3 regions of the Exiguobacterium sp. KKBO11 genome follow, and region 3 is predicted to be linked to each of the others. Evidence: a T-box and tRNA genes for the amino acid it is inferred to sense, from the RefSeq annotation. Region 3 holds a T-box; the other regions hold tRNA genes.
What was found. A T-box is a leader RNA that pairs with one kind of tRNA and senses whether it is charged. The one in region 3 lies ahead of AYO36_RS03525 (valine--tRNA ligase), so its partner is inferred to be a tRNA-Val.

Region 1 (10,916 bases), on a different contig from region 3:
TTAAGGTCGCTATCGTCAACGAAGACAAGGCGACGAAGTTTAAAGGAGAGAAAGTCGACATCGGGGATCAATTCGTCGACAAACTCAAAAAAAATGATGATTTTGATTGGCAGTTCTTATCTAAGGACAAAGCCGAAAAAGAACTACGTGACGGCAAAATCTATATGACGGTCGTCATCCCGAAGAACTTCTCTAAAAATGCAACGACACTACTCGATGATCATCCGAAGAAGATTGAGTTGGAGTATTACTTGAATCCAGCCAAAAACTACTCGGGGACACAAATTTCGAGTACGGCTGCAAAACAATTAAACGAAAAGATCCGAAAATCCGTGACGAAACAATATAGTAGTGCGATCTTCGGTGCGTTAAAGAAAATCGCAAACGGTATGGAAAAGGCATCGGACGGTTCTTCTAAACTAGAAGATGGCAACCACAAAACAGCGGATGGTGCGAAAACACTGGCAACGAACCTTGGAAAACTTGCGGATGGCAGTCTGACACTGTCCGAAAAACTCGGGGAAGCAAATCAAGGTTCTAAAAAACTCAGTGATGGCGTCACGACACTTGACGAAAAGACTGCCCTCTTCGCCCAAAAAACGGGTGAGTTGTCTTCTGGGTTGAACACGCTAGACGAAAATGGTGGCAAATTACAAGCCGGTGCTGCACAACTCGAAGACGGAGCAACGAAACTCAGTGGTGGCTCGACACAAGTCCGTCAAGGAGCAGAGCAATTGGCTGCAGGTACGGCCCAGCTTAATGAAAAAATCCCTCAATTGACGGATGGATTAAATCAATTGGATGAAAAAGCACAAGCTGCCAACGCCTTTTTAACACAACTCAATCAAGATGCTGAAAAAGCGAAACAAGATTTACGAGCGCGTCGTGAAGCACTTGAAGCAAACGTCGCGCAACTAAAAGAAGTCATTTCTGCTTCTGAACAGTTATCGGATGAAGAAAAACAAACGTTACTCGCTTCTATCGGTTCATTAGAAGAAAATATTCAAAACCTTGCTGCCCAAGAAGGTGCAATTGATCAGAGTCTTGCTCAAGCAACAGAAGCAACGAAGAAAATCGGTCAACTCGCTGCAGGTGGTCAACAAGTCGAATCAGCTGTATCACAACTGAACGCAGGTCAAGTGAAACTCGTCGACGGTGCGAAACAAGTCGAGTCTGGTGCACAACAATTAGCAAGTGGTCAACAAACATTCAATGAAAAACTCGGTCAATATACTGCAGGTGTGCATAAAGCTGCAACAGGTGGCGCACAACTGGCTGATGGGGCTAATCAGCTTTCAGATGGCACACATCAACTCCAAACAGGTGCTAGCGCGTTAAATAACGGGTTAGGACAATTGGCTTCTGGTTCAACTACGATTACGGACGGAATCGGCAAAACGACCGATGGGGCTTCAAAAATCGCGGATGCCAATACTAAACTTGAAGATGGGGCTAAAACATTGAAGGACGAGCTCAGCAAAGGAGCTAAAGACGCAACCGTCAAGCCGACTAAAGAGCGGGATAATATGCTGGCAGAACCTGTCGTCTTAAAAGAACATGACTATTCGACGGTCAACAACTACGGTTCTGGTTTATCAGCTTACATCCTTAGTATCGCCTTATTCGCAGGCGCCTTGATGTTCTCGTCTGTCTACCAGATTCGTCCAGAACATGGTGAAAGTCTGACATGGCGATTCCTTGTCGGTAAATTATCACTCATCTTACCGATTGGAGCCTTACAAGGTGTCGCAGCGGCCACAGCCATCGTCTATGTCCTCGATGCTGATGTCGCGAGTGTTCCTGCGCTCTATGGATTTGCTGCCTTAACAGGGATGACGTTCATTACGATTCTGTTCACGCTCGCGATGCTACTCGGTCGCGTCGGACAGTTCCTTGCCTTCCTACTACTCCTATTACAAATCGGTGGTAGTGGTGGTACGTTCCCAGTCGAGATGACGCCAAGCTTCTTCCAAGCCATCCATACGTTCTTACCAATGACGTATTCAGTCGGCGGATTCCGCGAAGCGCTTGGACTTGGTGTGACAGACGCCCTCATCTCAAACAGTCAAGTCCTTGCGACTATCTTAGTCGTCGCATTGATCATCAGCTTCGTTGGAGGGCTCGGAGCCAAGCGGATTTTACTCTCAACGAAAGTGAGACGAAAACAACATGACACAGTCTGATAAAGAAACACTGATACTAGACTCAGCGATGGCTTGCTTTTCTGAACTTGGTTATAAAGGTACGACGATCGAGCGTGTCGCCCGACGCGCTCACGTCGGAAAACCGACTGTCTATCAACTGTTTGAAAGTAAACTCAACCTGTTCGAATCGCTCGTAACACGTGTGCTGCAAGAAATGAAAGAAGAAGCAGAACGCGCTTACGTCGAACATGCGACGGTAGAAGAAAATAAACAAGCAATGATCGACGCTATCGTCTATCATCAGCAACAACATTTGTTCATTCTTCAAATCATCGAAGAAACACGTAATCTTAAATTACAAGAAATGCAAGAACTACGGACACGGATCGAACGGCATGTCGTCGAATATCTTAAAACGCTACTCGAGACTCGCCTTGGACAAGATGATCGTGACGTACCAGTCGATGTCACCGCCTTTCTGATTTTCCGGACGTACATTGCGTTAATTGCCGAATGGCCATTGATTGCTCGACCGTTGGAATTAGATACGATTCGTCGTGCCATGCTACGCATTTTATGAATCAAAAAACCGCCGATCAGCTGATTGGCGGTTTTTCATATTCTCGATTTTTTTCTAAATTCCGTGCCGTTTGACTAGAAGTAACTGTTTTCTCATCTTTCAAAGTGCCAAACAACCAGTCCCCCATCGGATTTGATACACCAAACCAATAGTGTTCATTTTTGAAATGATGTAATAGATGCGTCTTTTTCATCCATTTTCCAAAGCGTGTTCTCGGTTTCAGCGGAACGTGTGCCACGTAATGTTTCCATTCATACACAAGCAACATGACGATCAATCCACTCGCGGCTGCAGCTGTCGAAACGACAGATTGCGTCAGAAGATAGGTCAGAGCCGCAAAGAAACCAAGATTCGGCAAGGAATACCAGACCGGTAAAAACAACAGATGCAGTTCATTCGGATGCGCATGATGATCGTAATGAAGTCGCTTCAACAACTTTCGTCCAAGCATATTTTTAGGCGGTGGTAAATGGAACAAAAAACGATGCGTCAGGTATTCACTGAAACTAAAGACGATCAGTCCAAGACAAAAGAACAGTAAAATCGACCAATGAAACGGCTGAGCAATGGTATAACTACTTATTCCAATCAGTAGTACGAGCATGATCAAAATATCCGGAAATAGAAAAAAACGGCGATAGATGTCTGACATAGATGCCCTCTCCTTTCTTTTTTCGTTACAGCGTCTAATCGTACGTTCATCGATTCGTCATGTTTTTTACTTCAAGTCGTGTAATCATTCTCACTCTTTCCCTTATACTAAATAGGGAATGGAGTGATGATCGCTTTGAGTTTATCGACCGGAATCATCTTCGTGTTACTCGCCTATACACTCATGTCGCTCTACGACATGTGGCAGGTATATCGGACTACTAGCAAGCTTTGGATGTTTGTATTATTTCTTGCAACATTGATCAGTCTCATCGTTGCCTTTTTTGTGGCCCCTGTCCTTGCGCTATTCTTTTACTGGTCACGCCATCCATTGAAACGAAACATCGGTATCGTGTTACTGATTGTCGTGTGCCTCATCTCAATTACGACGAAGCTATCTGCTTAATCGACTTCCTTCATGAACTACTCATGAAGGTTTTTTCATGTCCTACTACCGAAGAAGAGACGGCGCATCAACTCACGTTCCGGCATCTCCGTCGTATTGAGGACGTCTAAAAATGGTCGATCATCATATGGAATCTTCAGGATTTCTGAACGGACTTGATCCTTCTCCCAATCGATAATTGCTACTGGAGCAATAGCTGTTTCCTGACATCCAAGTGCACCTGGATTAATAAAGAGCGTTTGATCTGTCTCGACTTGTTGCGCTGGATGATGATGACCGAATCCAATGATCCGCGCCTCACTTCCAGCAAACAGGACGGATAAGTTTTCTTTCGTTCCATCCACCGCTTGCTTTAACGGCTCTTCACCAATCTTCTTCGTCTGGTCGGCATAAGCATAGTGCGTCAGGTGCATCGTTTGTTCCTGATGCATGATATTTAAGACACGCGGTAATCGTTCCAAATACTTTTGATTTTCTTGCGTCAACGTATCCGCAATCCATTGGTGGTGCTCTTTCGCATGGCGGTAACTATCGGGATAGTTCTCCCCATGGATTAAAGCAAGGACACATTCATCATGATTCCCAGAAATCGTTTGAATATCAGGACGTTGCTTCAATAGATCAATGACTTCATTATGCTCTGGTCCAATGCCGACAAGATCACCGAGACAATAGACGGCATCGATATCTGGTTGTTGATCAAGATAGGACAATACCGCACGTAATGCTGATGCATTGCCATGAATATCTGTAAAAAGCATCACTTTCATGTAAACGCCTCCATTGTTGGTACATTAGGATTTCCCGATGATACCGTGAATTCCTGTCAGATTTCAGGAAAAAATAAATTGTCAGAAAATATTGATTATTAATCAAGAGCGTGTTAGGCTTAGAAAAATTCACAGAGAGGGGCACGATCGAATGATTCCGACGCAACAGCCATTTAACCAAGTTGGACGACTGATTATTCTATGCATGAGGGACTGAAAACTTTTCCGATGATGAAACGGAAATGATTTTTGGGCCCTTCTTTCGATGCATCGAATGAGGCGCCCGCACAGAATGAGTGGCGCCTATCCCAAAAACGGATAGGCTTTTTTCATGGCAAAAAATAGAGATAGATAGAGAGGATGACAACGTTGAAAGAATATGCGATGGATCGAATGGTAAAAGTATCAGCTGGAATGGCAAATGCCGTTCTTGTAACACTCGGTGTCGGACTCCTGATTGAGACGCTCGGAAATCTTCTACATATCCAAATGCTACTGACGATTGGTGGTGTCGCAAAAGTACTACTCGCCCCTGCGCTTGGTGCCGGTATTGCCTTTCAGCTCGGAGGAAACACACTTGTCCTGTTCAGCGCGATGATCGCAGCGACGATTGGTGGTGCCGCTCTTCAATCGACTGCTTCTGGACTCGTTCTTGTACCCGGTCAGCCGATCAGCGCGTTACTCGCAGCTGCTGTCGCTGTATACGTCGGAAAACGCATGACTGGAAAAACGAAATTTGACATGATGGTCATCCCGATGAGTGCTGTCCTTGCTGGCGGCGTGACTGGAATCGGTGCTGCTGCCGTCACGACACCACTCCTTACAAAATTCAGTGCCATGATCACGGCTTCAGTCGAGTCTTCTCCTATTGCTACATCTCTTGTCATTGCACTCATCTTTAGTGTCTTATTGATGTCTCCTGCTTCGTCCGCTGCACTGGCTATCGCTTTGCAACTTGATCCTGTAGCAAGTGCCGCTGCACTGATTGGCTGTTCCGCTCAATTCGTCGGCTTTACGTTGATGGCATACCGTCAGACGGATCCAGGTGGTTTGATTGCTTCATTCTTTGTAACACCTAAAGTACAATTCCCGAATATCGTTAAAAATCCACGTCTTGTCGTTGCACCGTTTCTCGCAGCGATGATTTCAGCTCCTGTCGCGACGCTCCTTCTCTCTTTGAAAGTACCGTACGAACTCGCAGGACTTGGATTAAATTCGATGATTGCCCCACTCAATATCTTCGTCAACCAAGGTCCTCAGGCGTTCCTCGTCTTCTTCTTGACTGGTGTCGTTCTACCTGGCGTCTTGACGCTCGTCTTCTATCGATTGACGACCGTCGCAGGGTGGACGAAGCGCGGCGATCTTCATCTCGAAATTCAATAAAACAATTTACCTCCCTTCCAACTATTCCTGATTGATTTCGGGAATAGTTTTTTTAACGCAAAAAAAAATCGCTCCTTCAAAAAGGAACGATTTCGGTATGATTCTGACTGGGCTCGAACCAGCGACCTCTACCCTGTCAAGGTAGCGCTCTCCCAGCTGAGCTACAGAATCATGCTGTGTTGTTACTGGGTATGTTTTTATTATAGCAGCATATCGAAAAGTGTAAAGCCTTTTTAACAAAAAAAATTTATCTTTTTTCAAAAAGATCTTTTTAAATAAAAACAGTTTTAAAGTTGCGGGTTCTATGAGTGTCCTCTACTATGTAAATAAGCACATATAAAAAGAAAGGAGCGTTCATATGAACTTTTTAACCCGATTTAGTTTGAAGAACTCGGTTGCTGTCTTCATCATTGCAATCCTATTGATTTTAGGAGGCGTGTATTCCTTCTCACAATTAAAAGTCGATCAGTTCCCAGAAATCGAGTTTCCTCAGATTTCAATCGAAGCGGTTTACCCTGGTGCATCTCCTGACGATGTCGATAAACAAGTCGTCTCAAAGCTTGAAACTTCCCTTAAAGGAATTGAAGGGGCTACCAAGCTAACGAGTTCTTCTTATGAAAGTATCGGTATCTTAAACATCGAATTCCCGTTCGATACCGATATGGATAAGGTCGAACAACAAATCGATGCTGCAATCCAAGATGCGAATCTACCGGAGGAAGCAACGACGAAATTGAATCGTTTGTCATTTGGTTCATTCCCGATCTATAACATCTCTTTCTTTAGTAAGGATGGTAAAGACATCGAAAAAATCCTAAAGGAAGATATCGAACCTGAACTTAATAAGATTCCAGGAATCAACAGCGTTTCGGTTGGTGGCTATAAGGATGATCTCGTTCAAATCACCGTCGATAAGGAGAAAGCGACGGAAGCGGGTCTCTCGCTCTCGAGCATCAAGGAACAAATCAATGGAAAGTATGTCTCGTTCCCATCTGGTCAGCTATCAGAAAACGATTCGAAAATTCCGATTCGCGTTGAGGAAAAACTAGAAAATCTAGATAAACTAAAAAATCTACAATTGACACCTGCTGCAGGTGCGACTAGTTCATCAAGTAACGGTCAAACAGGTGGTTCATCTGCTGGCGGTCCACCACAAGGTGCAACGCAAGGTCCACCAAGTACAACAGGTGGAGCAGCTGCAGATCAGGCGTCTGAACCTGCAGAACCGATTCGCCTAGAGGATATCGCAAAAATCGAAGCCGTCTCACAACAAAGTGAAAAAACGCGTTACGATTTAAAAGATTCCTTATCGATGGCAATCACGAAAAAACAAGATGCCAATACAGTCGAAATCGCAGATGAAGTCACGAAGATTCTCAATAAATATGACGACCAAGTCGACTATACGATTGGGATTGATTCAGCGAAGGATATCGAGGAGTCCGTTGCGACACTCGTCAAAGAAGGATTACTTGGTGCCCTCTTCGCATCACTCGCTGTACTCTTGTTCTTACGGAACCTCCGCGCGACGATCATCGCCATCGTCTCGATTCCATTATCATTACTCATCGCTGCTATCTTCTTGAACTGGCAAGATATCTCCCTGAACATCATGACACTTGGTGGGATGGCTGTTGCAGTCGGTCGTGTCGTCGATGATAGTATCGTTGTCATCGAGAACATCTTCCGACGCGTCCGAAAATCCGAATCCGGTATGACGGATGAGATCATCGAACAATCGACAAAAGAGATTCTAAAAGCAATCACGTCATCGACGCTGACGACCGTCGTCGTCTTCCTGCCGATCGGATTTGTCGGTGGGATTACTGGTAAGTTCTTCTTACCGTTCGCTTTGACGATTATTTTCTCATTACTTGCTTCACTACTCGTTGCGATCACGATCGTACCGATTCTCGCGAAGTTTGCATTCAAGAAGGTACCAGCGGAAGAAAAAGAAGGCGCTCTCCAACGGTGGTATGGCAAGCTGATTGAAAAATCACTCTCGCACAAGGCGATCATCTTGGTCGTATCGTTCATCCTTCTCGGTGGTTCTCTGGCGATCGTACCGCGTCTCGGCTTTACGTTCATTCCGAACGAAGCATCGAAGACCTTGACGGCATCGCTTGAGCTTCCAGCTGCCACATCACTTGAAAAAACAAGTGACGTCTCGTTTGAGATGGAAAAAATGTTTGATAAAGAAAAAGCCATTGCTGACGTGACGACTTCTGTCGGAGCGCGTGACTTCACGACAGGCTTACGTCTCGATAATAAAGCAAGTTACTTCTTGAATCTAAAAGACGGTGTAAACGTCGAAAAAACGATCAAGTCACTTGAAACACAGATGGAAGACATCGCTCAAGATGAAAACGTCGATGTCAAAATCAGTGTGGCTGAACTATCAACAGGTGGTCCTCCGTCGAATAACAACGTCGATGTCGACTTGTTCTCGAACGACCTCGAAGCCCTTCAAGAGGCGGCAAAACTCGTCGAGGATAACATGTCGAAAAATAATGATTTGAAATATATCACGAACAACTTCAGCGAAAAACAAAAGCAGTATCTCGTAGAAATCGATCCTGAGAAAGCAAGTGATCGCGGACTATCTGGTTTCCAGATTCTCGGTACCGTTAACGATCAAACGAAGCCTGTCACGGTCGGAACGCTCAATCTCGACAATAAGGATCAAGACGTACAATTATCTTATGAAGAAGGACTCGTCTCGAAAGAAGATCTCGAAGACGTCCAACTCTTCTCAGCAAACGGTCCTGTCGCATTGAAAGATGTCGCGAACGTCAATGAAGTTGAGACTTTCACATCGATTCAGAAACTCGACGGAAAAGTATATGCTCGCGTATCTGGACAAGTTAAAGGAGACGACGTTCAAAACGTATCGAACGCTGTAAAAGCTGACGTCGAAAAAATCGATTTACCAGACGGTGTCTCACTGACAAGTGGTGGTGGAAATGATGATACGGTCGAAATCTTCCAATCACTCGGAATTGCGATTGTCGTTGCCATCGGACTTGTTTACCTGACAATGTTGATCACGTTCGGAAAAGCTCGTATTCCATTCATCATCTTGTCCTCTCTGATCTTTGTTCCAATCGGTTCACTCGTCACGCTCTTCCTTGCGAATGAACCATTGTCTGTCAGTGTCATGATCGGCTTCCTGATGTTGATCGGAATCGTCACCACGAACGCAATCGTTCTCGTCGACCGCATCGGTCAAAACGTCGGACGCGGTATGCCGATTCGCGAATCATTGATTGAAGCTGGTAAAACGCGATTACGCCCAATCCTGATGACCGCATTTGCAACAATCATGGCATTGGTGCCTCTCGCATTAACCACTTCTTCAGGAACATTGATCTCAAAAGGTCTTGCCTTGACGGTCATCGGTGGATTAACGACCTCTACGTTGTTAACACTCATCATCGTTCCTGTCGTCTATGAATTGTTCTTCTTCAAAAAAGCAAAAAAAGAACGTACGACTAAGTAAATGCACATGAAAAGGAGCCTATCGCGATCCAAGCGATAGGCTCCTTTCATTCTATAAGACCTTACGACTCTAACTGTTCATCCGTTCGTTCCAACGTACCATCATGTTGCTCCACTAATCCGTCGAGGACGGATGGTTCAAACTCTTCACCGATCGCGATGATTCCTGTTTGTCCAGGCGGAATGACACCGAGTGTTCGTTTGAATGTCTCTTGGATTTCTTGATTTTCCTTCATGTCTTTCGATCCACCAATCAGCATACCCGTCATCGAACCAAGCAAGATGCCGAATGGGCCTCCTAGAATACCCACCGCCATTCCAATTAACGACCCTTTGACGGCGCGATTCGATCCACTTAGGTCTACAGCATCTTCAAACGAAAAAGCACCATTCTCATTTCGCTTGATGACGGCAATCTGTTCGAAATCGACTTGACCTCGCGCATGATATTTCTTCAATTCACTGAACACTTGATAGGATGTCGCTTCTTCTTTGAACGTAAACGTCATGATGTGATGTTTCGCATCTTTTTTTGCCATCCGTTCCACCTCTTTCACCTGAGACGAATAACCGACTAAGTCAACATCCTCTATTTACCATGTTTTTAAGAAGTCGAAACCTTTACTGGTTTCCATGGTGCGAGATGGAAATACTCCTCCATCGTCAATCCACTGACTTTTAGACGAGCGGCAAGCGTTGCTCCGACATACCGATAGTGCCAGCTCTCATACGTATAACCCGTCCAAGATTCTTTACCAGATGGATAGCGGAGATGGAAACCGTAGCGGTGAGCATTCGCAAACAACCATTTTGCCTCTTTTGTTTTTGAAAAGCTAAACGTGGCGTATTTTGTTGAATCAGCGCCTCCAATATCAAACGCAAGACCTGTTTGGTGTTCACTTTTCCCAGGTTCCGCACTATACGTACTCGCCTTCTCATATCCATCACGCGCAACATATTTATCAAACAACGTTTTTTGATAGGCATAGGAGCGATATGTACTAAACGCAACGAGCGTAATCCCCGCTTTTTTAGCCGCTACACGCATTTTCTCAAACGCTGCTCTTGCTTGTTGATTCTCACCAGGAGCGTACGTCGAACGGAGCGCTAAGTTCTTATTCGCGATGAGGGTCTTACCGATCCGTTTTCCACCGATTTGTTCATCCGTCAGTAGATACTTCGTACTCGCATAACCAATCTTCGTACCATATTGTACTTTTGACCACGTACCGACTTTTGAAAGCTCCGTCACATAGATCCCCGTCGGAATAACCGCAAGACTCGGTTGATCAATCGATGCTCCCTTACGCAAATGAAGGGATGTCTTTGCTTGCCGATAAGTAGAAGTCGATGCTTCGACCGTTGGTATATACACTGACGTACAGGCCGCTGTTAATGTCAACGTCGTGATGAGTGTCGTGATGTATTTCATGAATCGTATATCTCCTTTATGCATGTTCTAACCTGCATCCATATTTTAGATT
Region 2 (10,916 bases), on a different contig from region 3:
ACTGGAGCGGATGGGACTTCACGGACTTCGTGAATCAATCGAGTTTGAATATCGCTTCACCCCAGAAGATTTGAAGGAATTATACGGTCCAAACGGTGGATCGATTTATGGTGTCGCAGCCGATCGGAAGAAAAATGGTGGATTCAAGATTCCATCGAAGAGTGACTTGTACGAAGGACTTTATTTCGTCGGTGGTTCGACACACCCAGGCGGCGGTGTACCGATGGTCACCTTGTCTGGTCAATTAACAGCGGATTTGATCCGAAAACATGAAGGTGCCGTTCCTACGCCTTAACATTTCTCCAATTACAAAAGAGACGGAAACTGATTCACTCATCAGTTCCGTCTCTTTTTTTACTTTGTATTCGTCAAAAGTGGTACGACATGAATGTCCGCTTTTTCTCCTAATCTCACATCCATTCGACATACGGCTGGCATCGGTAAGGATTTCCAAAATGCGTAATCAAACGTCGGATCAAATGTTTCTAAGAGTAACACCATGATGTTTCCGTGTGTTCCAAGAACGACTGTTTCGTCAGGATGCTTCTCCACTAGTTCGTCGATGAATTGCCGAATGCGTTGTGACGCTTCGTTGTTCGTTTCGCCTCCATACGGATTTTCATTCGGATGTTGCCATACATATGTGACCGCTGCTTGAAAATCGTCAAGCTCTCCCGGTGCTAACAATCGCTCTCGTAGTTCCTCTACCTCAATGATTGGTTGTTGACGTGCCTTCGCGAGCGGTGCAATCGTCTCGATTGCCCGTTGATACGGACTGCTGTAGAACCTGTCGATTGGAATTTCTTGAAACGTTTCAAGTAAACGTATCGCATCTGCCTGTCCTGCATCGGAAAGTGGCCGCTTCCGTTCATCTGGTGAATATGTCGAGTGTGCGTGCCGTACGAAATAGAGTGTCGTCATATTTTGATTTTCCCCTTTATTGGTGTGTCCAGCGGTATCCGATTCCGCGAACTGTTTCGAGATGCTGTTCAATCGGAAAACCGCAAACACGTAGTTTTTCTCTTAAATGTCTGATATGCGAGTCGATCGTCCGCTCGTCTACAGACGCTTCCGCTCCCCATAATATTGTTGTCAGCTGATCCCGTGTCCAAACACGTCGTGGAGAATCTAAAAATACACCTAACAACTCAAATTCCGTTTTCGTTAACGAAATCTTTTGTTGGAGGTAACTACAACGATAGCTTTCCCGGTCATAGGATAGACCATCATACTGTTGCTGTAATAAAACTTCCATTCGCCCGATCAGTTCCCCTTCTTGAATCGGTTTTGATATGTAATCATTCGCTCCTACTTCTCGTGTCCGAATGATGTCTTCCCGTTGATTCCGAGCCGTAACCATCAAGATCGGGATGTTAGAGTGTTCTCGAATGAGACGACAACATGTCCAGCCATCCATATCCGGCATCATGACATCTAGTAAAATCAGGTCGAATACGTGCTGACGGCAGAGATCAAGAGCTTGTTGCGCAGAATCCACAAGCTGACACGTGTACCCATACGGCTGAATATACAGTTTGAGCAGTTCAAGCATTCTTGGTTCATCATCTACGATCAATACATGCGGCATTTTATTTCTCCTTCCACTGCAGTGTCACTTGTGTTCCATGTCCAAGTTGACTCTTGATGTTCAATTCTGCACCATGTGTCTGAGCAATTGCTTCAACGATGGAGAGTCCGATTCCAGTTCCTCCATGTTTTCGAGAACGAGATGCTTCCGTTCGGTAGAGCCGTTTCGTTACATGAGGTAAAGATTCTGCAGCGATCCCTTCTCCTGTATCTTCGATTTGAATGAAAGCCCCTACTGCGTTGACACCATAACGAACGATAATTTTTCCTGACGTCGTATGTCGCCGTGCATTTTCAATGATATTCACGATCATCTGACGGAGCTGCTGAGCGTCACCCATCACTTCTAATCGCTCACCTTCTATCTCGAACGAAACATTTTCTTGTTCGATGTCTGGACGCATCAATCGTATCACTTGATGAATCAAGTCTTCGACATCGACAGGTTTTCGCTCCATCATAAAAGCATTGGCGTCAATTCGTGCTAGCCAAAACAATTGCTCAATCCATTCATTCATTTGCTGACTTTCTTCTCGAATGATCGTAATGTAGCGTTGTTGCTCATCCGGCGTCAACGTTTGGCGTTCGAGAATATCCGCGTATCCCTTTATATATGTCAATGGTGTTCGTAGTTCATGAGATACGGTTGCTAAAAATTCGGATCGTTCCCGATTCAAAAAATCGAGATCTTGTTTTAATTGCTGAATCGAACGCGCCAATTGTCCCAGTTCATCTTTTCGATCAATCGGCAACTCTCCACCTTCCCCATCCAATAGACGCGCTGTCGCTTTTTCCATCTGAATCAACGGACGAGAAATGAGTCGGGTCGTCCAAATGCTTGCCGCACCTGCTAATAAAAGCGCTAGCAGACCCACTTGGAAAAACTGCTGTTTCAACGGATCAAGTACGTGATCTACGATTTCTTTAGAGGCGAACATGAATACATGACCACGATGTTCCCCGTCAATGGTGATGGGACTGTCCGTCATTAAAAAGTCACGCATCGTCACGATTTTTCCTTGTTGACGGTAATCAAAATCCGTATGCTCTAACATGCTCTTCATCTCATTCGACAAAGGTCGTGACGCTTCTAGTTGTTTTCCATCTGCATCAGTGATCACCACAGTAAACGATGAATCTGCTTCCATCATGCTGACATGGCGCATCGTCGTTTGGTCATAGGAATCGACAAGGACATCACGGTGTGTATTTCCTCGGTTCAGTAAACCGTCTACTACTTCCTGCGTTCGTGTTTGAGACAACTGATAATACAATGTCCCAAACAACACACTGCCACAAATTAAAAATGCCGCAAGCACGATTCCTCCGACTGAGTATGAAATATGACGCATGACGATTCCTCCTTTTTCTCTCCACTTTTAGTATAGCTAAAAAAAACGCGATCGACGCAGGCAAACGAAACTGTCACCTCATCTGCACACGATTTGCATATACGCTGGGTATAGTAAAGAAGACTAGTGACTTCAGGAGGGTTTTATATGAAAAAATCATTGACATTAACCGCACTTGCTCTTAGTTCTACGCTTTGGCTCGGTGCATGTGGATCCGCCAATAACGATGGAAGTAATAGTGACTCACACGATATGTCTCATGGAGATATGATGCATTCGAGCGACGGAAAGCTACCATCCGGTTTAAAGGAAGCCAGTGATCCGACTTATCCGAAAGGAAGCAAGGTCACGTTGACGACGGATCATATGGACGGTATGGACGGAGCTAAAGCAACGATTGCGGGAGCTTACGACACCGTCGTCTATGCGATCAGTTACAAACCGACTACTGGTGGAAAGATGGTGAAAAATCATAAATGGGTCATTCAGGAAGAACTCGATCCCGTTCCAACTAAGCCACTGCAAGTTGGTGATGAAACAACTGTCAAAGCGGATCATATGAAAGGTATGGATGGAGCAAAAGCGACGATTGATGAAGTAAAGGAAACGACGGTCTACATGGTGAACTATGAACCGACTGACGGTGGAGAGATGGTGAAAAACCATAAATGGGTCACAGAGGATGAGATAAAGAAATAATAAAAAAAGCCCGCTTTTCCTATAAAGGAAAAGCGGGCTTTCGGTATGATTCTGACTGGGCTCGAACCAGCGACCTCTACCCTGTCAAGGTAGCGCTCTCCCAGCTGAGCTACAGAATCATGTTTGCAGTACGTTATGTACTTGCTAGGACATGTATTAATATATCAAGAAACTAAAAGGCTGACAAGTCTTTTTCTGAAAAAAAATAAAAAAATTAAAATGGAGGAATTGAACCCCGCTTCCTCCATTTTGAATGACTTACAGGAAGGTCGATACTTGATCAATCGGTAAACGTAGTGCCGGACGCTTTTTCGCATCTTCAACCGCTTTTCCGACAGCAATCAACATGACCGGTACATACCGTGACTCGGTGATGAACGTTTCCGCAAAACGTTGATGATCGAATCCACCCATTGCGAGTGTTGATAATCCACGCGCTTCTGCCGCAAGCATCAATTGCATCGCAGCAAGACTCGCATTCGACATTGCCGCATCGCGCCCATAGGCTTCACTTTGATAAGCGCCTTCTACCTGTGCCTTGATCGAATCAAATAAATCCTCTGTCATGCCACCTGCTTCTACTGCTGGACCGTACACCGGATTGTAGTTTCGATTAGCTTGAACATCACCTAAGATCGCAATGACTGCTGAAGCCGAAGTGATAGCCGGCTGATTGTATGCGATCGGTGCAAGCTGTTGCTTCGCTTCTTCTGAATGGAAGACCGTGAAATGCCAGTGTTGCAAATTCCAAGCACTCGGCGCCGCTGTCGTCCATTCTAATAGTTCTTCCACTTCCTGTTTTGAAAGTTTGAACATTTCGTCGTAATGACGAACCGAACGTCTTTCTGTTAAGACACGCATTGTATCAAGTGTTGCCTGTGTCATGTGTAAATCCCCCTTATTATTATCAGATTACTTAGATATCGTAGCATGTCTCTTTTTTATTGTCCTCTATCAATACTTCAAACGAATTTACTGTTATAAAACAATAGTTGACATTAAACTTCTGTACTAATACAATAAAAACAAGAAAAAAGACCATTGCGTTTATTTTGAAGGAGGAAAAACACATGGAACAACCCCTTTATCAAGAAGCATCTGCTGCATTCTATCGTGAGCTTCCCGTCAAGACGTGTGCCCATTGCGGAAAAGAGATGGATGAACAATGTGAATCCTATCAAACGGAATGCGATGAGTGTGCTGTAACAGAACACTAATAACACATGAAACAATCACTTATTCAGTGGTTGTTTTTTTATTTCTTACAAACTTCTTCTAAATAAATCGATATTTTTTAGAAAAATCGATTTTCCATCATCTTTTTGTCATCTGTTTGTTACAAAAGAAACAGTCAGAATGTTACATTATCTGTATATGATATTTTTGACAAAAGGAGCGACAGACAACGATGGATCCATTTACCTCAAGCCACGCTAGCGAACTCGGTCCACGACCGCGTACAAAAAAAAGAAAGTTTTTCCCTCGGTTCTTCTTACTTCTCACACTTGTCTTTCTCGGAGTTGGGGGATATGTCGCTTACCGATACGTATTTACTCCTGAACAACAATCCATTACGACAGGTAAATCCATTACTGAAGTCCCTGTCGTCAATATGGAAAAAGCACGCGTGGAAAAATGGAATGGTGTGACGAAAAAAGTCGCTTATTTAACATTCGAGGATGGTCCATCCGCATTAACACCGGACTTACTTCGAACATTGGATCAACTTCAGACTCGTGCCACTTTCTTTTATCTCGGGACACAAATAGATGCTTTTCCGCAAGAAGTCAAAGCTGCTGCTAAAGCTGGACACTATATCGGATTACACGGGGAAACACACGATTACGATACATTGTACGAAAAAGGAAAGTATGTCTCAGAGATGCAAAGTGTTCAGAAGAAAATCCATGAGTTGACGAAGCTAACACCACATTTGACACGACCACCTTATGGCTCTGATCCAGGCATCACGAAAAAAATGGCATCTGCCATTCATTCAGCAGACTTCCGCGTGTGGGACTGGTCAATCGATTCAATGGACTGGTATTACAAAGATAGTGCAAAAGAAGTAGCGAATACGGTCATTCGGCGAGCAGAGCGTCCGTTTGAAATCATTCTCTTACATGAACAACCACAAGCCATCAAGGCACTTCCAGCCATTGTTGCCGGACTTCAGAAAAAAGGCTATCAATTCGCGATTTATGATGAAGATTTCCATATCCCGTACAACTTCGCGCAACACTCGAATTTATAAGGAGTTACTATCCAGATGAAAAAAACATTCGTAGCAGTACTGTTCCTGTCGAGCTTTGGACTCGCTGCCTGTTCCAACGATTCACCAGCCTCTCTTCATGAACAGCTAGAGCAACAAGTCAAAGGTGAAGAGAAGGCATTCACGCTAGCTGATCAACGTGCTCGTAAGGATGAAATTTCAGTTAATACGTACCAAGCCGTTCTTGATGCAGGTGCTGAAGAAATCAAACGCTCTCAAAATGAACGAGAGGAATTAGAAGCCTTAAATGACGAACGGCTTGCTTTATTGAAACAAGAAGAAACGTTACGTAAGGAAACGTACGCTGCACTCGATCTTGAAGAATTGAAGGATGCTGTCAACAAACTTGATGGTAAAGCAAAAACAGAAGGAACTGCCTTAGTGACAATCATCAAGGAACGCGAGCAGACATTTCAAACGTTCTCGAAAACGTATCGACAAGCGATGGACGCTGAAAAGAAAGTGCTTTCACGCTTGACGAAAAAACCGGATTTCGTTAAGATTGATGAGTCAACAGCGGATTTAAATCGTTTAACACGGAAAGCTACCGCGTCATTAAAGAAGTGGAATGCGCTGACCGTTCAGTATAATCAAACGAAAACCCGGCTGTATCGTTTGCTCGACACATCAACTCAATAAATCACACAGGTTGCAACCAAACCCTGTCCAAAAAACCTGGACAAGGCCCTGTTGCAACCTTTTTTGTGTGGTTTTTATTAAAAATGGAGGGAATTTATTCATGCATCGTTCAAAAGCAACCTTATTCGTTCTGATTGGCGCTATCAGTTATGGTGTCCTCTCAACGATCGTCAAACTCGCTTATGCCGCTGGATTTAACTCAGCAGCCGTTTCAGGTAGTCAATTTTTCTTCGGGTGGCTCATGATTTTCGGACTTGCCTTATTTACGAAAAACCTTCGTCTCGATCTCAAAACAGCTGGTCTTCTCATGCTGATTGGTATTTCAAGCGGTACAACCGGTTATCTCTATTACCAAAGTCTTCAGACCGTATCGGCATCCGTTGCGATCATTCTCTTATTCCAATTCACTTGGATCGGTGTCATCATTGATGCGCTCGCATTCAGACGCTTACCTACTCGCGCGCATTTCCTGTCCGCGATTCTACTGATTGGCGGAGCCATTCTTGCGAGTGCTGCTTACTCGAGCCCACTCGACCTGCGTGGAACATTATTCGGTCTTGGAGCTGCTGTTAGTTTTTCGATTTTCCTACTCGCTAGTGGACGCATCGCCAATCATTTACCCGTCATTAAGAAAAGTTTTTACATGATGACAGGTGGTCTTGCTTTCGTCATGATCATGTATCCACCGACGACGTTCTTGTCGTCTGCGAACTTCGAAAATGGACTTCTGTTATACGCGATTCCGCTCGGTCTATTCGCGTTGATTTTGCCACCACTCTTATTTGCTGCAGGCGCCCCTCATCTGTCTCCAGCAAGCGTTTCTTTGCTCGGAGCGGCTGAACTACCGACAGCAGTCATCTGTTCCGTCTTAATTTTAGGAGAACATCTGATGAGTTCCCAATGGATTGGGATCGTCATCATCTTGATCGGAATCTTTTATCCAATCTATCGCTCAAGCAAAACAGCACCTGTTGCGAACGTACAACAAAACGACCTTTCCTGAGTTCAGGAAAGGTCGTTTTTTCTTTACTTCTGTCGCTTCATCGCATCCGCAACGAATTCGACGTCTGTTCCAATGATGATTTGCACGCTGGTCGCGCCCATCTTCATGACACCTTTTGCTCCAGCCGCTTTAATCGCCGCTTCGTCAATGATGCTTGGATCTTTGACTTGAAGACGTAAACGTGTCGCACAGTTATCAATCGACGTGACATTTTCTGTTCCTTTCAATCCGGCAAAAATTTGAGCTGCTTGTTGCTCATATTTATCGTCTGAATCTGTCAAAACGACTCCCGTGTCTGTGACGAGCGATTCATCTTCACGACCTGGTGTCTTCAGATCAAATTTCGTGATCATGAAGTAGAACAGGAAGTAGTAGACGACCGCGAACGCGAGACCAACCGGGATGAGAAGTAATGGTTTTGTGGCAATCCCGAAGTTCAAGGCATAATCAATGAAACCAGCCGAGAAGGAGAAGCCATGTAAAATACCGAGTAAGTTAACGATGGCCATCGATAGACCTGTTAAAACTGCATGAATGACATATAAAACAGGTGATAAGAACATGAACGAGAACTCAATTGGTTCCGTGATCCCTGTCAAGAAGGACGTCAACCCAAGACCAATCATCGCTCCAGCAACTGCTTTTCGATTTTCCTTACGCGCAGCCATGACGATCGCAAAAGCTGCAGCCGGTAAGGCGAACATCATGATTGGGAAGAAGCCCGCTTGATAAATCCCAGCTGTCGGATCTCCAGCGAAGAAGCGCGCGATGTCACCGTTCGCGACCGTACCATCTGCTTTTTCATATGAACCGAAGACGAACCAGAAAATATTATTTAAGACGTGGTGTAAGCCGACAGGAATCAAGAGACGGTTAAAGAATCCAAACAGAGCAGCGCCTCCTGCACCAAGACCAACCATCCATTCACCAGCACCGTTGATGCCTTGCTCGATGAACGGCCAAACATAACCAAAGATGAAAGCAAGTACGAGCATGACCGCTGATGTAATGATTGGAACGAAACGACGACCACCAAAGAATGCTAACCAATCCGGTAACTTAATGTTATAGAACCGATTGTATAGAAGTCCTGCGACGATACCCGCGATGATTCCACCGAATACCGCCATATTAACGGTCGAACCGAGTGTCGCCTGATTCGCGATCGAACCAAGTGTCGCTCCGTCGACCTTGGTCGAGGAATCATTGACGATCGCAGCGATCGCATCATACTTCGCCTGAATCTGTGCGCTGGAATAATCCTTGTTCATCGAGTCGACGCCATTCTTTAAGACGAGATACCCGATGGCCCCGGCAAGACCCGCTGCCCCACTCGCATCGATCGATAGACCAATCGCGACACCAATGGCAAAAATCAGTGGAAGGTTATCAAAAATAGCCCCTCCTGCTGCTACCATCAACGGAATATCAAGCATATCCGCCGAACCTAACCGGAGCACGATCCCCGCAGCCGGTAATACTGCGATTGGTAGCATCAAGGCTTTACCAATTCGTTGTAGAAACTGCAACATACCTTTCACCCTTTCCTGAATAAAACGATAATGACAGAACAATGTAAACGCTTTTACGTTTTTTATTATTCCACATAAATATCTAAATGACTAGACCTTTATACAAATTATTCATTATCTTTTTTTATTGATATAAAAATTCATTATAGCAGACGCTAAAAACCGGACTAGAGTCATTCTCCAGTCCGGTTTTTCTATTTAATTTCAACGGTCTTAGCGGCGATTCGTATCTTCGAAATTTTGTTGGACGTTTCCGACTGTTTTCTTCGCCTCGCCTTTTACTTGATCTTTTTTACCTTCACGTTCTGTTGATTTATCACCTGTTGCTTTCCCGAGCGCTTCTTTCGCTTTCCCTGCTACTTTATCGACGAGACCATCTACTTTTTTATTGAGACCACTGTTGTTTGACATAACCATTACCCCCATTTAAAAGTTTTTTTTGCGATAGTTGTCTGTTCCCTTGTCACTGATTTTCAAACGTTTCCTGTATCAAAACCGACACTTACCTAAACAAAAACAACAGTGAACGGTCTGTTCACTGTTGTCCAACCTGATTCTATTCTTTTATTTATTGCGCGACGGAGACACCTAATACTTGTTCGATCCGTTCGAATGCCCAGTCCAACTCTTCTTTTGTAATGACGAGCGGTGGTGCAAAGCGAATGACTGTCTCATGCGTTTCTTTACAGAGTAAGCCTTTTTCTTTCAACGCTTCGCAATATGGTCGCGCTGCTTCTGTCAACTCAACACCAATGAATAATCCACGACCACGTACTTCTTTGATCATCGGGTTGTTGATTTGTTTTAATTTCTCCATGAAGTACGTACCGAGTTCAAGTGAACGTTCCGGTAACTTTTCGTCTTCTAATACTTCAAGTGAAGCAATCGAGACGGCACACGCAAGTGGATTGCCACCAAACGTCGAGCCGTGTGAACCTGGATTGAAGACAGAAAGGACATCTTTATTCGCGGCAACACATGAGATTGGGAATACACCACCACCCAGTGCTTTACCAAGAATGTACATGTCTGGTGTTACCTCGTCCCAATCAGAAGCAAACCATTTACCGGAACGACCGAGTCCAGACTGAATCTCATCCGATACGAGCAACACGTTTTGCGCACGACAAACTTCTTGTGCGTCTTTTAAGAAACCATCGTGAGGAATTAAGATGCCTGCCTCGCCTTGAATCGGTTCCAAGATGAATGCCGCTGTATTCTCAGTGATCGCCTGTTTTAATGCCTCAAGATCGCCGTATGGAATCGTCTTGATTCCAGGAAGAAGCGGTCCAAATCCACGTTGGTATTCTGCTTCCGTCGACATCGAGACGGCTGTCATTGTCCGACCGTGGAAGTTTCCTTCGCAAACGATGATTTCAGCATCACCTGGGATTTGTTTGACTTCATATGCCCAGCGTCGTGCTGCTTTCACTGCTGTCTCGACAGCTTCCGCACCCGTGTTCATCGGTAACACCATGTCTTTACCCGTCAATTGTGCTACTTTTTCATAGAAAAAGCCCAGTTGATCATTGTGAAAGGCACGTGACGTCAATGTAATCTTGTCTGCCTGACGTTTTAGAGCCTCGATGATCTTTGGATGACGATGTCCCTGGTTAACGGCTGAATAGGCACTCAGCATATCCATATAACGACGTCCTTCAGGATCCGTAACGAAGACACCCTCCGCCTCTGAGATGACGATCGGGAGCGGATGGTAGTTATGTGCTCCGAACTGTTCTGTCTGTTGAATGATTTTCTCTGTTTGATTCATCGAGATTCCCCCTCATAACTCTTTAGAAAACGCTTTCAATATTATTATAGCAGATTCTTTC
Region 3 (10,916 bases):
GGTGTCTTTCCTGTCAACTCCAACGTATTCTTAGTTAAGCCACTTGTCGTAACACGCGAATCGTTCGTTATGATCCATTGAATCGGCGTGTTGCTTCCCGATACCATCGAAGCGATTCCTGTCATTGATTTTGTTTCGCCGACATATAACGTATCTGGCACGTTTCGGACGATGAGTCCTCCGAACACATCATTGATGACGAGTTCAGAAGTCGCCGTCAACTCCTTACCGTTTCCGACTGGTACGACAAGTTTAATCTGTGTCGTCCCGACTTTTTTCGGTTTAATGACACCAGCTTCATCGATGGATGCGATTTCTGAATCTACGATTGACCATTTTAACGTGCCGTACTGACTACCTATAGGACTGATTTCTGGTAAAACTTTATATGATGGTGTCGTGATATCCATCTTGACGGACGGAATTTTCGCACTTGTCGCATAGGATGGTGTCAGTGCATAACCAATCGTCGGAAAAGCTTGTGGATCATTGGTGACAGTTGTTGATTTATCTTTTCCGTTCTTTTTATCTCGGTAGACGTTTTTCGTTGATGTCAGCGTATTATCTTTTTTATCAAGTACATGAACTCCTGCATTATCTTTGGCACGTACTTTGACAGTGAATGTTACTTCTGATTGATCTGCGATCCATTCACCCTTATGAACACCTGAAATCGCCTCATCGTATTCGATATCCGGGAGTCTCCCTTTAATCGTCTGTCCTGTAATATTCGCTCCAGTCAGACCAGTCGTTGATAAGATTTCAAGATTACTTGGAAATTGTTCGTTGAACAGGATATTTTCCATCGTCACCGAGAATTGTCCCATGATGTATCCGTTGTTACCAATGGCATCCTTTTGCATCATTGGAGACGTTTTGACGATGTAGGTGATATCCGCTGTTTCTCCTTTTGGAATCGTAGCTGGATCAATCGAGCGTGACAGGACGAAAGGCATAGATGCAGCCGGACGAACGACTTGAACCGTTCGTGTCTCAATTGTTTTGGCACCTCGTTGATCCTCTGCTTCAATACGGATCGTCACGCTCGTTTTTCCTTTGAGCTTTGAATCGAACGATTGACTGACGAACGAGTTATTTTTCAATTTATTGTTTTCAAAAACTTTCTCATCATCAATGTAGATGCGCGTCTTTAACTCACGATCTTGTAGGTCGTAGTCGTTGACTTGATACGAGATAGTCAACGGTTCGTTCTCGAGGTAACTTGATTTATCCGTTGGTAAGATGTTCTTGATGAGCGGCTTATGGTTCGCACCAATGAACGCTCGGTACATCGTGTTTGAGAATAGTTCTTTTTCTTGTTGTTGATTGAAGCTCGAAGTATGCCCTGCTCCTGAATACGTAACGTTTCCTTTGGTATACATATAATAGTGGTTGCGTGCATCACCAATTGTTCTTCCGGCAGCCTGATTCGAACTACTGAGGTTGTTTTCACGGATGTTATACCATGGAATCAAGTCCGGTTGTTCAAGATCCAGACCAAAGTATTGATTGTGTGTCGTTGCGATAGCAACCGTATCAGCTAAGGCAAATGGATAAGAAGTCATGACGCCCGCATTTTGTTTGACTGCTTGACCCGATGTTCGAGGTGCCGCGTACCCCATGTTCGTAAAGTTCTTTTGACCTGCGAGATCCGCAAACTTTGTTTCCCAGAATAGCTCTGGTTTGCTGGATTGTGCCGGTCTAAAGATCGTATCATGTGTCAACATCAATCCTTGCCCCGTATTCGTGAAGTTAAGAATAGCATCTGATGCAGGGTCACTGAGTGAAGCTGCACCATACGAATCCTGAAAACCGAAGATTAGCATATCATAGGATGTATTTATATTTTTATTGGCATACGTTTTGTTAAACGTGTCCGCAGAAATGACTTCTACATTAAAGTCATATAACCCATCTTGTTTTAGTAAAGTTCCTGAGTTCATAAAACCGTTGATTGAACCGGTCGTTCCGGAACGCGTGACTTGTAAAATTTTTGCTTTAGCTTCTTGGTCCTGCATTAAAAAGCTTCCCATTTTATAATCCGTCAGTCCATCTTCACTTACGAGTCGAATCATCCAATTGCGTGGTCCCGTATAGCTTGGTGCATCAAAGCGATACGATACTGAACCAGAAACCGTAGCTACTTTCTCATCGACTTTCTCCGACTCATCGAATTGGTCGTTACTATTAAAGTCAATATACAACTGGACACGTGTATTAGCCGTAGTTTGATCAAGCGTAAAATTAAAATCAATTGGTTTATCTGGTGAAGCCGGTGCTGCTTTATCCACCGATGTTAACGATTGACCAGCCTGCGAAACCGCTACCTTGCTTAAACGAGGTCGTTCAATTTTTTCGGATTGTAATCGGGAGACGACCTGTTTTGAATCCGTATAGGCAATCGCAGCACCAGACGTCATGCTTGGCTTAAAAATCGAAGTGAAATTACTCGTTGCATGTGTTAACACATCAGCGTGTAAAAAGACGGGTAATCCTTTTTGAATATAGTTCGTCAAAATCTCATTCGCTTTTAACTTCGTAATATCATTCTCAATTTTACTCGTATTATGTTTTTTGGATGTATCAGATACTGTAATCGAATAACGGTCTGTTCCAGTAAAAATAGATGGATCAAAAACGATCGCATCAAATGCGCCATCAAGTGGAAAACGAGACGCATTCAACTCTTTGACCGTCATCATCTTGATTTCGTATTGACTAGTATTCAAGTCTTTTAACAGTGACAACGATGTAATGGTCGTTCCCGGGTCAATCCGGTTCGTCGTCGACCAGTCATCTCGAATCTCTAAAATCTTAAACTTTTCACCCGTTGCCGCTTTGGAATGTGGCTCATGTATATACGTAAAACTTGAAAAAATCAGTAAGATGGCTAAGGCTAGACGGACCCACTGTTTCATCACTTATCGTCTCCTCATCGTGTCATTGAGATATGGGACTATACTCCCCCATTTCATTATAACGAGAGAATGCGAATTTTCCCTATTTTGTAAAAATGGAAGCGTAATAATGACGTACTTCACTAATGAAATAGAGTGATCCTGTCACGACGTATGTTCGCTCAGCGCTTAATTGATTGAAGAACGCTTCGACCGTCGTCACGTTGGCGCCTTCTTGCTGCAACTCCTCTATCGTCCGAGCTCGCGGGAAATCAAATGTCGTCTCGTAAATATCTGGTGTAATGCTACTTAACTGCGTAAGCATCGCCGTCCGGTCTTTGTCACGCAAAATCGAACAAAGCAACGTCACGGGTTTTGATTCTTCCTTTAAGCGTTCAACAAGTGCCGTGATGCCTTCCGGATTATGTGCACCATCGAGAATGATCCGTGGTTTGCGCGAGATGATCTCAAACCGTCCCGGATGTTTTGCCTCCCGTAATCCTTTTCGGATTGCCGCTTTCGACCACCCAAGTCGCCGCGCACAAATGACGGCATTCGCCGCATTATGGACTTGATGATGACCTTCGAGCCCTAAGCGTGTCTCTGGTATTCCATCATACGTCGCCCAGGTCCCCGTCTCTTTTAAGCGGTAACGAATGATCGCTTCCTGACTCCATTTCAACGTCGCATTCCGGTCCCCGCAATACGCCATTAACGGCACGGTCAGCTCTTCCTGCAGTTTTCCGGCGATGACCGGTGTTCCTTGTTTGATGATGCCGAACTTTTGTAAAGCAATCTCTTGGAGCGTATCTCCGAGAATCGCTTGGTGATCGTGCCCGATTGACGTGATGATCGCGGCGACCGGCTTCTTGAAGACGTTCGTCGAATCATACAGTCCACCGAGACCGACTTCATAGATGACGAAATCGGGACGAATCTGATCAAAATAATAGAAGGCAAGTCCTGTTAATGCCTCGAACTCAGTGACCGTACCTCGTGCCGGATCGATGCGCCCGATGGCCGCTTGAACAGCGATCGCAGATGCGACGAGATCGTCTTCTGCAATCGGTATCCCATTCAACATGATCCGTTCCTCGAACTGAATGATATACGGCGACGTAAACGTCCCGATTCGTAATCCTTCCGCAATTCCCATCTCACGTAAGAACGCAACCGTCGATCCTTTTCCGTTCGTGCCAGCGACATGAATCGTCGGAATCGCGTCTGGGTCAATCTGTAATTCCAGTAACATCGCCTGCATCCGTTCAAGACCCGGTTTGACGCCGAATGCTAGTAAGCTCGATAACCATTCCAATACATCTTCTCGCGTCCTCATGCTGTTCGCTCCTTTAAAAAAAGTGGCTCAAGGAGACTTGAGCCACTGCTGTAATTAGTGTGAGAGTTCGTTGATGCGTGCTTCGACAGCTTGACGTTTTTCCGTATAATCAAGTGCCTTCGCTTTTTCTTCATCAATGACATGTGCTGGTGCTTTGCCGACGAAGCCAGGGTTGTTGAGTTTTTTCTCGACCCGTTCGACTTCTTTCGTATACTTGACGAGTTCTTTATTCAAGCGCGCGATTTCTTCCTCGATGTTGATCAAGTCAGCGAGTGGGATGAACAATTCTGCTCCCGTTACGATCGCACTCATTGCTTTTTCTGGCGCCGGCATCTGTTCTTCGATCCGGAGTTCAGACGCGTTCGTGAACTTTTGCAAGTACGAGCTGTTTGACGACAAGTCGTCTTGAACACGTGCGTCATTCGTCGAGATGAACAGTTGGATCTGTTTCGACATCGGTGCGTTCACTTCCGCGCGGATGTTACGAACCGAACGGATGACGTTCTGAACCGCTTCGAATGCTGGAACAGCTTCCGGGAAGTCAAGTGACGCTTCACGTGTTGGCCATGCGGCACGTGTGATCGTCTCACCTTCATGCGGTAAGTGTTGCCAGATCTCTTCCGTGATGAACGGCATGAATGGATGCATCAGACGCATGATCCGGTCGAGCGTATAGGCAAGAACCGAACGCGTCGTCTGCTTCGCTGCTTCATCTTCCCCGTTGAGCGGTAACTTCGCCATCTCGATATACCAGTTACAGAAGTCTTCCCAAATGAAGTGATAGAGAATACGTCCCGCTTCACCAAACTCATATTTGTCCGACAGACGTGTTACGTCGTCAATCGTCGTCTGTAAGCGTGTCAGAATCCATTTATCTGCGAGTGACTTCTCGCCTGTCAAATCGATCTGATCAAACGTTAGACCATCCATGTTCATCAAGGCAAAACGGCTTGCGTTCCACAATTTGTTCGAGAAGTTCCATGTTGCTTCGATTTTTTCCCAGTAGAAGCGGAGGTCGTTCCCTGGCGTTGATCCTGTCGTTAAGAACCAACGGAGTGAATCGGCACCATACTTCTCAATGACATCCATCGGGTCGATTCCGTTCCCGAGGGATTTCGACATCTTGCGTCCTTCCGAATCACGAATCAATCCGTGGATCAAGACGTCTTGGAATGGACGTTGTCCTGTGAATTCGTACGATTGGAAGATCATCCGTGATACCCAGAAAGCGATGATGTCATAACCCGTAACGAGTGTCGATGTCGGGAAGTATTTTTGATAATCGGCTGCGTCCGTATTCGGCCACCCCATCGTCGAGAACGGCCAAAGCGCTGAAGAGAACCATGTATCGAGGACATCGTTGTCTTGCTCCCAGTTCTCGATATCGGCTGGTGCTTCCTTGCCAACGTAGACTTCGCCTGTTTCTTTATGGTACCAAGCCGGAATCCGGTGTCCCCACCAGAGTTGACGGCTGACACACCAGTCACGGATATTTTCCATCCAGCGTACGTACGTGTTTTCAAAGCGTTGTGGAACGAAGTTAACCTTGTCTGGCCCTTGTTGCTCCTCGAGTGCTTTTTGCGCGAGTGGCTCCATTTTAACGAACCATTGGAGTGAGAGATACGGCTCAACGATCGCGTCTGAACGCTCCGAGTGACCGACAGAGTGCAAGTGTGGTTCGATTTTGATTAGAACACCTTCTGCTTTTAAATCTTCAACGATTTGTTTTCGGCATTCGAAACGATCCATGCCTTCGTATTTCCCTGCGTTCTCGTTCATCGTTCCATCTTCATTCATGACGAGGACACGTGGTAACTCGTGACGGTTACCGACTTCGAAGTCGTTCGGGTCGTGTGCTGGTGTGATCTTAACGACACCTGTACCGAACTCCATGTCGACATAGTCATCGGCAACAATCGGAATCTCGCGGCCAACGATTGGTAACGTGATCGTTTTTCCGACGAGGTGAGCATAACGCTCATCCTTCGGGTTCACGGCGATCGCTGTATCACCGAGCATCGTCTCAGGACGTGTCGTCGCTAGTTCAACGTGACCTGAACCGTCCGTTAGTGGATAGCTGAAGTGATAGAACGCACCTTCGATATCCTTGTAGATGACCTCGATATCTGAAATCGCTGTTTTCGTCGCTGGGTCCCAGTTAACGATGTATTCGCCGCGGTAGATCAAGCCTTTTTCGTAAAGTTTCACAAAGACTTCTTGAACCGCTTCTGACAATCCTTCGTCAAGTGTGAAACGCTCACGTGAATAATCGAGTCCAAGACCAAGTTTTGCCCATTGTGCACGAATCGTTGACGCGTACTCTTCTTTCCATGCCCAAGATTGTTCGAGGAATTTCTCGCGACCCATTTCAAGACGTGATTGTCCTTCTGCCCGCAGTTTTTGTTCGACTTTTGCTTGCGTCGCGATACCGGCATGATCCATTCCTGGTAGGTAAAGGACGTCGAACCCTTGCATCCGCTTCATCCGTGTCAGCATGTCTTGTAACGTCGTGTCCCATGCGTGACCAAGGTGCAATTTACCTGTGACGTTCGGTGGTGGAATGACGATCGTGTACGGCTCTTTTTCTGGATCCTGATCGGCTTTGAAATAGTCACCTTTCACCCAAAAGTCGTACCATTTTTCTTCCGTTGCCTGCGGATCATACTTCGTTGGCATTGATAATTCCTGCATCCTGATCGCTCCCTTTTTGTCCATAATAAAAACGGCTTCTCTCGTCCTATGCTAAGGACGAAAGAAAGCCGTTGCTTTTTTCCGCGGTACCACCTTAGTTCATCCAAAATCGGATGCCCTCGAGCCACGTAACGTGTGGAGGACGGATATCGCTCGTAAGACTCACGATACCAGCTCGTGGGGTGACCTTCCTCCTGTTCGCCCGTCACATCTTTCAGCCAAGGATGTGTTCTCTACTCCGGTACAAATACAGGACTACTCTTCCCGTCATCGCTGTTGCCATTTTCTTCTTTACTCATTTTAGCCGAGAGTTCAAGTAATCGTCAAGAACTGCTTAACGACCAAATTCAACTTGGAGTTCCTTGAACGTCAATTCGACGGCTTCGATCGTCCGCTCGATGTCTTCATCCGTATGGGCGATCGACAGGAAGAGACCTTCGAATTGTGACGGTGGTAAGAAGACACCACGCGCCGCCATCTTTTGATAATACGAACGGAACATCTCAAGGTTCGATGTTTTCGCTTTTTCGAAGTTCGTGACGCGTTCATCCGTGAAGAAGACACCGAACATCGCGCCTGCGCGGTTCGTCGTCAGCGGAATGTTATATTTCGCTGCAGCGTTCAGGTAGCCTTCTGACAGACGGCTCGCTTTCCGGTCGAACTCTTCATAGTGTTCTGGTTTCAACTGTGTCAATGTCGCTAGACCCGCTGCCATTGCGAGTGGGTTTCCGGATAACGTACCGGCTTGATAGATTGGACCTTGTGGTGCGATCTGCTCCATGATGTCACGACGTCCACCGTAAGCACCGACCGGCATTCCGCCACCGATGACTTTTCCGAGACACGTGATGTCTGGTGTGACACCGAAGTGTCCTTGTGCGCAGTGGAAGCCGACACGGAAACCAGTCATGACTTCGTCAAAGATGAGTAATGCGCCGTTTTCCGACGTGATGTCCCGTAAGCCTTCGAGGAACCCCGGTTCTGGTGGCACGAAGCCCATGTTACCAGCAGCTGGTTCGACGATGACACCGGCGATATCATCGCCATGTTTTTCAAACGCGATCCGGACAGCATCTAAATCGTTGTACGGAACCGTCAGCGTCATGCTCGCGATTTGCGCCGGAACGCCTGGTGAATCGGGTAATCCGAGTGTCGCGACACCTGAACCTGCTTTGATCAAGAGCGAGTCACCGTGACCATGGTAACAGCCTTCGAACTTGAGGATTTTCGTCCGACCTGTATAGCCACGTGCGAGACGAAGCGCTGCCATCGTCGCTTCTGTTCCTGAGTTGACCATCCGGACCACTTCGACCGATGGCACACGGCTGATGACGACTTCCGCCATCGCTGATTCGATTTCTGTTGGTGTTCCGTAACTCCAACCACGTGTCGCTTGTTCTTGAATCGCTGACGTGACGATTGGATCGGCATGACCGAGAATCATTGGTCCCCATGACAAGACATAATCGATATACTCTTTTCCGTCGATGTCATAGAGCTTCGATCCTTTCGCGTGATCTGCGAAAATCGGTGTCATCCCGACCGATTTATAGGCACGGACTGGGCTGTTGACACCACCCGGCATGAGCGGGAGTGCCCGCTCGAATGCTTCTTTTGATTTTGAGTTCTGGTTAATTAAGCTCATTTCGACCCCTCCAGGTAACGACAAATGTCTTTTGCGAAATAGGTGATGATTAAATCAGCGCCTGCTCGTTTAAAGCCAAGCATCGTCTCAAGGACGATTCGTTCTTCGTCGATCCAGCCGTTCAAGGCAGCGGCTTTGACCATTGCATACTCACCCGATACGTTATAGGCGACGATCGGTAAATCAATTCGCTCGCGCACATCGCGAATGATATCCATGAATGCAAGTGCAGGTTTGACGATCATGAAGTCAGCTCCTTGATCGACGTCCGCTGTTGCTTCGCGGAACGCTTCGCGGCGGTTTGCTGGATCCATTTGATAACCTTTCCGGTCGCCTTCTCCCGGTGCCGAGTTCGCTGCATCACGGAATGGACCGTAATAAGCAGACGCATATTTAACGCCATAGCTCATGACCGGAATATGGCTGAAGCCGTTCTCGTCTAATCCTTGACGAATCGCTGCGACGAATCCGTCCATCATCGATGATGGAGCGATGACGTCGGCACCCGCTCGAGCTTGTGAGATCGCTGTCTTGACGTGAAGCGGTAATGACGCATCATTATCGACCGTACCGTCGGCGACGATTCCACAATGACCTGTCGACGTATATTCACATAAGCATGTGTCGGCGATGACCGTTAGCTGCGGAGCAACCTTCTTGACGAGACGTGTCGCTTCTTGAACGATCCCGTGATCGTGAAACGCACCTGATCCTTGCTCGTCTTTCAAGTGGTCATGCGGAACACCGAATAAGATAACAGATTCGATTCCGAGTGCGACGACTTCTTCAATCTCAGCCGTCAGATGATCAAGTGATAAGTTGAAGACGCCAGGCATCGAGCTGACTTCGCGTTTGATATCTTCGCCTTCAGCGACGAAGATCGGATAAATCAAATCTGATTTATGCAACTGGTTCTCGCGGACGAGTGACCGGAGTGATGCGGTATGACGCAAACGACGGTGACGTGCGTATTCTAATGTGTTCATGCTGATTCCTCCTCAATGATACGATCAATCATGCCGTCCACCGTGAATTCACGGGCGACATGGATCGGTTGAAGTCCGGCTGCTTTTGCTGCTTGCTCCGTAATCGTCCCAATGACGATGAACGTCGTCTGTGGGGATAATGGAGCAATCGCTTCGACAGCGGAAGGACTCTGCAGTCCAATATAGGTGGCAGTTCTGACAAGTGCTTCAGGTAGCCGACGGGTGACGGTTTCATACGTGATGATATCTTCGACCGTATATCGATTCAGTTTTCGTAACTGATCGACCGGTGCTTGCCGCGATCGGTTACCTCGCGCAAAGACGATATGATCGCCGTCAGACAAGTGTGGTCCGAGTTCTGCGACGAGTGCGTCTCCTGTAAAGGTCGACGGACAGAAGTCTGCTGTTCGACCGTACTTCGCAAGTGCGTCTGCTGTCTTTCGCCCGACGACCGCGATACGCGTTTCTGCTAATTCAGGTAACACATCGGCGATTCGGTGGACACCATTCGGACTCGTCACGACGAGCCAATCAATTCCCTTCGGTAATGTAAACGAAACAGGCTGCGTTTCAATGACCGGATAGTGTACACTCTCAATCGCAAATGCGCGTAGCCGAGCCACCTGCTCGGTCGTCGGTGGTCGGCTGCCCGTGAAGAGTACCTGCTTACAAGTCATCCGGAAGTGTCGCGAGAATCTCACGACCGCCCGAAGCAAGCAGACGTTCGGCAACATCTTGACCGAGTTGCATCGGGTCAAGACCTGATTCGCGCTCGAGTAGGATTTGCTCTCCATCGACGGATCCAATGAATCCGACAAGTGTCGTTGACAGATCTTCGTTGATCGTTGCGAATCCACCGACCGGAACGTGACAGCTACCTTCGATCGCCGCTAAGAAAGCGCGCTCGGCGTAAGCTACTTTTTCCGTCATCTGATCATGAATCAGGTGCAGAAGGTCACGTACTTCTTGGTCATGTTCGCGACATTCGATACCGAGGATTCCTTGACCGACGGCTGGAATCATGTCATCTGTCGAGAGATATTCCGAGACGACGTCTTCAGACCAACCCATCCGTTGTAGACCAGCTGCTGCGAGCAAAATCCCGTCAAACGGACCATTTTTTAATTTATCGAGTCGTGTGTCGATGTTTCCGCGAATCGATTCGATCTTTAAATCAGGGCGGAGTTTTAGCAATTGCGACCCACGACGTAAGCTACTCGTGCCGACAACTGCACCTTCTGGCAAGGAAGCAAGACCTTCGCCTGTTTTCGTAATCAAGGCATCACGCGCATCGACACGCGCTGGTGTGGCACCGATGATGAGACCGTCCGGTAATTCAGAAGGTAGATCTTTCATGCTGT

Region 1: it has a tRNA-Val gene. The T-box ahead of AYO36_RS03525 (valine--tRNA ligase) is inferred to sense a tRNA for this amino acid. The anticodon was not compared.
Region 2: it has a tRNA-Val gene. The T-box ahead of AYO36_RS03525 (valine--tRNA ligase) is inferred to sense a tRNA for this amino acid. The anticodon was not compared.

The regions. Positions count from the first base shown of each region.
Region 1 covers NZ_LUCU01000055.1:132,911-143,826, forward strand. Annotated here, with positions in the region: gene AYO36_RS14750 (YhgE/Pip domain-containing protein) at 1-2,183, shown strand, start outside; gene AYO36_RS14755 (TetR/AcrR family transcriptional regulator) at 2,170-2,724, shown strand; gene AYO36_RS14760 (sterol desaturase family protein) at 2,741-3,376, opposite strand; gene AYO36_RS14765 (hypothetical protein) at 3,503-3,781, shown strand; gene AYO36_RS14770 (metallophosphoesterase family protein) at 3,817-4,551, opposite strand; gene AYO36_RS14775 (PTS sugar transporter subunit IIC) at 4,912-5,934, shown strand; tRNA gene AYO36_RS14780 (tRNA-Val) at 6,033-6,105, opposite strand; gene AYO36_RS14785 (efflux RND transporter permease subunit) at 6,293-9,433, shown strand; gene AYO36_RS14790 (hypothetical protein) at 9,495-9,971, opposite strand; gene AYO36_RS14795 (M15 family metallopeptidase) at 10,037-10,864, opposite strand.
Region 2 covers NZ_LUCU01000055.1:145,747-156,662, forward strand. Annotated here, with positions in the region: gene AYO36_RS14805 (phytoene desaturase family protein) at 1-295, shown strand, start outside; gene AYO36_RS14810 (histidine phosphatase family protein) at 355-921, opposite strand; gene AYO36_RS14815 (response regulator transcription factor) at 938-1,588, opposite strand; gene AYO36_RS14820 (sensor histidine kinase) at 1,590-2,939, opposite strand; gene AYO36_RS14825 (YdhK family protein) at 3,087-3,638, shown strand; tRNA gene AYO36_RS14830 (tRNA-Val) at 3,685-3,757, opposite strand; gene AYO36_RS14835 (nitroreductase family protein) at 3,897-4,523, opposite strand; gene yhfH (protein YhfH) at 4,709-4,855, shown strand; gene AYO36_RS14840 (polysaccharide deacetylase family protein) at 5,047-5,892, shown strand; gene AYO36_RS14845 (YkyA family protein) at 5,908-6,549, shown strand; gene AYO36_RS14850 (EamA family transporter) at 6,650-7,552, shown strand; gene nagE (N-acetylglucosamine-specific PTS transporter subunit IIBC) at 7,576-9,084, opposite strand; gene AYO36_RS14860 (CsbD family protein) at 9,298-9,495, opposite strand; gene AYO36_RS14865 (ornithine--oxo-acid transaminase) at 9,653-10,855, opposite strand.
Region 3 covers NZ_LUCU01000011.1:663,557-674,472, reverse strand. Annotated here, with positions in the region: gene AYO36_RS03535 (GEVED domain-containing protein) at 1-2,918, opposite strand, end outside; gene AYO36_RS03530 (bifunctional folylpolyglutamate synthase/dihydrofolate synthase) at 3,001-4,233, opposite strand; gene AYO36_RS03525 (valine--tRNA ligase) at 4,288-6,924, opposite strand; T-box leader at 6,975-7,204, opposite strand; gene hemL (glutamate-1-semialdehyde 2,1-aminomutase) at 7,259-8,569, opposite strand; gene hemB (porphobilinogen synthase) at 8,566-9,555, opposite strand; gene AYO36_RS03510 (uroporphyrinogen-III synthase) at 9,552-10,232, opposite strand; gene hemC (hydroxymethylbilane synthase) at 10,222-10,916, opposite strand, start outside.